2 regions of the Rhizobium sp. SU303 genome follow, and region 1 is predicted to be linked to the other one. Evidence: predicted binding sites of a transcription regulator. Region 1 holds the regulator's gene; the other holds the start of a gene.
What was found. Region 1 encodes PhoB, which activates phosphate uptake and scavenging genes when phosphate is short. Its sites were predicted from a motif close to TGTCATNNANCTGTCAT; they were not measured.

Region 2: pehA (phosphoric/sulfuric ester hydrolase PehA) is a predicted target of PhoB. The motif match lies at 1,377-1,393, and genes of this name have one in related genera.

What each region holds. Positions count from the first base shown of each region.
Region 1 covers NZ_CP088095.1:177,593-179,792, forward strand. Annotated here, with positions in the region: gene phoU (phosphate signaling complex protein PhoU) at 1-613, shown strand, start outside; gene phoB (phosphate regulon transcriptional regulator PhoB) at 748-1,431, shown strand; gene RlegSU303_RS00900 (GcrA family cell cycle regulator) at 1,700-2,200, opposite strand, start outside.
Region 2 covers NZ_CP088099.1:174,416-176,615, forward strand. Annotated here, with positions in the region: gene pehA (phosphoric/sulfuric ester hydrolase PehA) at 1-1,317, opposite strand, end outside; gene RlegSU303_RS33800 (helix-turn-helix domain-containing protein) at 1,607-2,200, shown strand, end outside.

The sequences.
Region 1 (2,200 bases):
AGCCGTCCGCGCCCTCGTCAACGGCGATACCGCACTGGCGCAGAAGGTCATATCCGACGATGTGATCCTCGATCACGCCGAACGCGAAATCGGCGACAAGGCGATCGTCACCATCGCCCGCCGTCAGCCGATGGCCTCGGACCTGCGTGAAATCATGGGTTCGATCCGCATCGCCGCCGATCTCGAACGCGTCGGCGACCTCGGCAAAAACACCGCCAAGCGCGTCATCGCCGTCCAAAGCACCGGCGTTCCCCGTAAGCTCGCCCGCGGCCTCGAGCATCTGTCCGAGCTGGCGCTCGTCCAGCTCAAGGAAGTACTCGATGTCTACACCAATCGTTCAGCCGACAAGGCGAATGCGATCCGTGAACGCGACAACGAGATCGACGCGATGTACACCTCGCTGTTCCGCGAACTTCTGACCTATATGATGGAAGATCCGCGCAACATCACCAGCTGCACGCATCTTCTCTTCTGCGCCAAGAATATCGAGCGCATCGGCGACCATGCCACCAACATCGCCGAGACGATCTTTTACATGACGACAGGCGCACAGCCGGAAGGCGATCGTCCGAAGGACGACAGCGCCAACACCGTCGGTGCGGTCACGGAATAACCGCCCGCACAATTAGTTGCGTGCGCGCCCGTCCGGGGCGCGCAAAGAGGTCGCAGCCAATTTCTGAATTTGCGCAGGATGAATTGCTTAAATCACCCCTGATTTAAGGATGATGCGCGAGGAGACCGACACGCATGATCCCGAGAGTTGCAGTTGTTGAAGACGAGGAAGCCCTCAGCGTGCTTCTTCGCTACAATCTCGAAGCGGAAGGCTTCGAGGTCGATACCATCCTTCGTGGCGACGAAGCCGAAATGAGGCTCCAGGAGCGCACGCCCGATCTTCTCATCCTCGATTGGATGCTGCCGGGCGTCTCCGGCATCGAGCTCTGCCGGCGCCTGCGCATGCGGCCGGAAACCGAGCGACTGCCGATCATCATGCTGACGGCGCGCGGCGAGGAGAGCGAGCGTGTCCGCGGATTGTCGACGGGTGCCGACGATTATGTCGTCAAGCCCTTCTCGACCCCCGAGCTCGTTGCCCGCGTCAAGGCGATGCTGCGCCGCGCGCGTCCCGAGGTGCTGTCGACGGTGCTGAAATGCGGCGATATCGAGCTCGACCGCGAAACCCATCGCGTCCATCGCAAGAGCCGCGAAGTCCGCCTCGGCCCCACCGAATTCCGCCTGCTGGAATTCCTGATGTCGTCGCCGGGCCGGGTCTTCTCCCGCTCGCAGCTTCTCGATGGCGTCTGGGGCCACGATATCTATGTCGACGAGCGCACCGTCGACGTCCATGTCGGGCGCCTGCGCAAGGCGCTGAATTTTTCCAACATGCAGGACGTCATCCGCACCGTCCGCGGCGCCGGTTATTCGATGGAAGCCTGAGGGCTTCCATCTGAGCCTGCTGACAAAACCCTGGCAGAACCTGCGACGTGATCCTCGGCCTTGTGCCGAGGATCTGCGCACGCCAAATTAAGCATTTGAAAATAAAGGATTTTTGGCAAAAGTAGTTGGGGTGGTCAGATGCTCGGCACAAGGCCGAGCATAACGGAGGAAACCTTACAAGCAATTCGGATGCCCGAGCGCTTCCATCCACGCGCATAAAAAAACGGGCCACTCGGCCCGTTTTCTGCATTCTGACGATGGTTGTCGTTCAGCTTGCCCGCGCTGCTGCCCGGCGGCGTTCGTTGACCGGCTGGTAGGCGAGCTTCTGGTGATAGCCGCAATAAGGCGAATTGTCGGGGGATTCGCAGCCGCAGAAATGGAAGTCGTCCTTCAGCGGATCGCCGACCGGCCACTTGCAGGTGCGTTCGGTCAGTTCCGTCAGGCCGAGGCGGCGCGAAATCGGCACGACCACGTTGCCTCTCGGCACGTATTCCATTTCCTCGATCGTTTCGATCTCGATCTCTTCCTTCAGCATCGTCGCGCCCTGCTGGCGGGTGACGGTGCGGGTCGTGATCCGGGAGGTGTAGTTCGGTGCGCGCGGCGCCGATGTGTTGCGCTTCGGCGTTCGCGCCGCAGTGTTGGTGCCGCCGGCCTTGGCACGGCCGGGAAGGCACAACCGGTGCACTTTGCCGATGACCGCGTTTCTGCTGACCCCGCCAAGCTGCGCAGCAATCTGGCTGGCGCTCAGTCCTTCGGCCCAAAGCTTCTT
Region 2 (2,200 bases), on a different replicon from region 1:
GACGCAGAGGCTGCAATCATTCATGCCGAGGCCGAGAAAACTTTGCGGCTCGGAATAATAGACGTCGCGGAAGTCGTATTCGTAGTGCAGCTCAGTGCGCCAATCCTGCGGCCGGCCCTCGCTCAGGAAAGGCAGCAGCGACAGGCCGTCACAGGCGTGTGGGATCTTGCCGCCGAGCCAGTCGAGAATGGTCGGCATGACGTCGATGCTCTCGGTGAAGCCGCTTTCGATCGCGCCGGCGCGGGCATTTTCGCCGGCGTCCTTGATGACGAGCGGAATGCGGAAGCTCGGATCGTTGTAGCCGATCTTGCCGAGCAGGTGATGATCGCCGAGCTGCTCGCCGTGGTCGCTGGTGAAGATGATCAGCGTATCGTCCCACTGTCCGGTGTCGTCGAGATAGTCGAAGACTCGACCAAGGCAATCGTCGACCTCGGTGATCAGGCCGCAATAGGTCGCGCGCATCTGGCGCAGTTCCGCTTCGTCGAGCGTTGCGCCCGACCCTTCGGCGCCTTGGAAGAAGGAGCCGCGGCGGATGCTGTCGACATAGAATTTCATCAGCGGATGTTGTGCAGCCTCGATATCCGGGCTGGCCGCGCGGATCGGCGCCGGCATGTCTTCCGGCCGGTACATGGCGTGATAGGGAGCGGAGGCGACGAAGGGCGGATGCGGCCGGTAATAACCGAGATGCAGGAAGAAGGGCTTGCCGTCGCGACCCTTGAGATAGGTCAGCGCCCGCTCGGTGAAGAAGGTCGAGTCCGAAAATTCCTTAGGGATGCGTGACGGACGGTCGGTGGCGCCGGCAACGGCGTCCCCGCCCTCGGGCAGCCAGATATCAGGACGATGCTCCGGCAGCTCAAAGCCGTTCTGTGCCACCCAGCCGAAATAACCCTCCATATTGGGCTCGAAGGCGCCGACCGAATGGAAACCGTCCATCATGTCGCCGAGCACCGTGAAGCGCGGATCGTTCGACGAAGTGGTGCGCGGATCCGGCACCGTCGTCGTATAGCCGATCAGCGCCGGATCGTAGCCGACGCCGCGCAACGCCTTGCCGAGGTTGAGGTGGCGCTGGTCGAGCGGCACCGTGTTCTGCACGGCGCGATGGTTCATCAGATAGAGGCCGGTAAGCAGGCTCGCGCGGGCCGGACCGCAGGGAACGCAGGTCGTCACATGGTTCCTGAAGGTCACGCCCTCGCGGCAGAGCCGGTCGAGATTAGGCGTCTTCAGGAAATCGTTTTTCCCGTCGTCACGCAGAACGTGCGGAACGAAATCGGCTCGCCATTGGTCAACGACGATGAGTAGAACGTTTTTCTTTCGCATGGAGCCCCACTTGTGCGGGGCTGTTTGAACCGCGATTATTTCAGCGCGATGACCACTTTTTCAAAGTTCTATGACATTGAACGGATCGTGGGTTTCTTCGCTTTTATTCCGGAACGCCGCAAAACTGTAATATTTGCGACACAAAAGCCGTTCAACGCGTATGAGGCAATTCCTCCGGCGCCCCGCTATCGGTTTTCTCCATCTTGCGGCCCATGAAAGTTGCTTTCCCGCGCCGAAACAGCCGACGCTGCCTGATTGAATTTTCGGCGCGAGAAATTAGATCATCTCCATGAGCGGATCGCGAGCAGGCTCGGGGAAAGACTGGTTGACGGCGGGCAGGCTGGATCTGCCGGCGGGCGGTGGCGCGTTCGCGATTTCCCGGCTGGCCGTCGGCCTATTCCTGGTTGATCAGGATCGGCATCGGATCGCGGTCGGCTCCGATCGCAAGCGGGTCGTGCCGCTGCGTGCCGGTGACGGCTGGATTCTGCCAGCCGGTTCATCAGGCACCTGCGAATATGACGATGCGCTCTCGTTTCTGAGAGTGGATCTGTCGGATGCCTTGCTCGACGATGTCGGTTTCGAGAAAGCCGACTTCAATCCCGTCGTCGGTAGCCTCGATCCGCTGCTGGTTCAGTTCGTCCGCCACGCCGCCTCTCTGCGGGATGTGCCGCAATCCCTCTATCGCGATACGATGAACCTTGCGGTTGCAGCCCATCTGGCCCAGCTGCTCTCGCCTGCCCCGCTGTCATCCATTGGGGTCGAGGACCGGCGGCTGCGCCGTGCACTGGCATATATCCACGACAATCTCGCCGAGGATCTTTCCCTTGACGACATGGCTTCCGAAGCGGCAATGAGCCGGTTCCATTTCGTGCGCATCTTCACC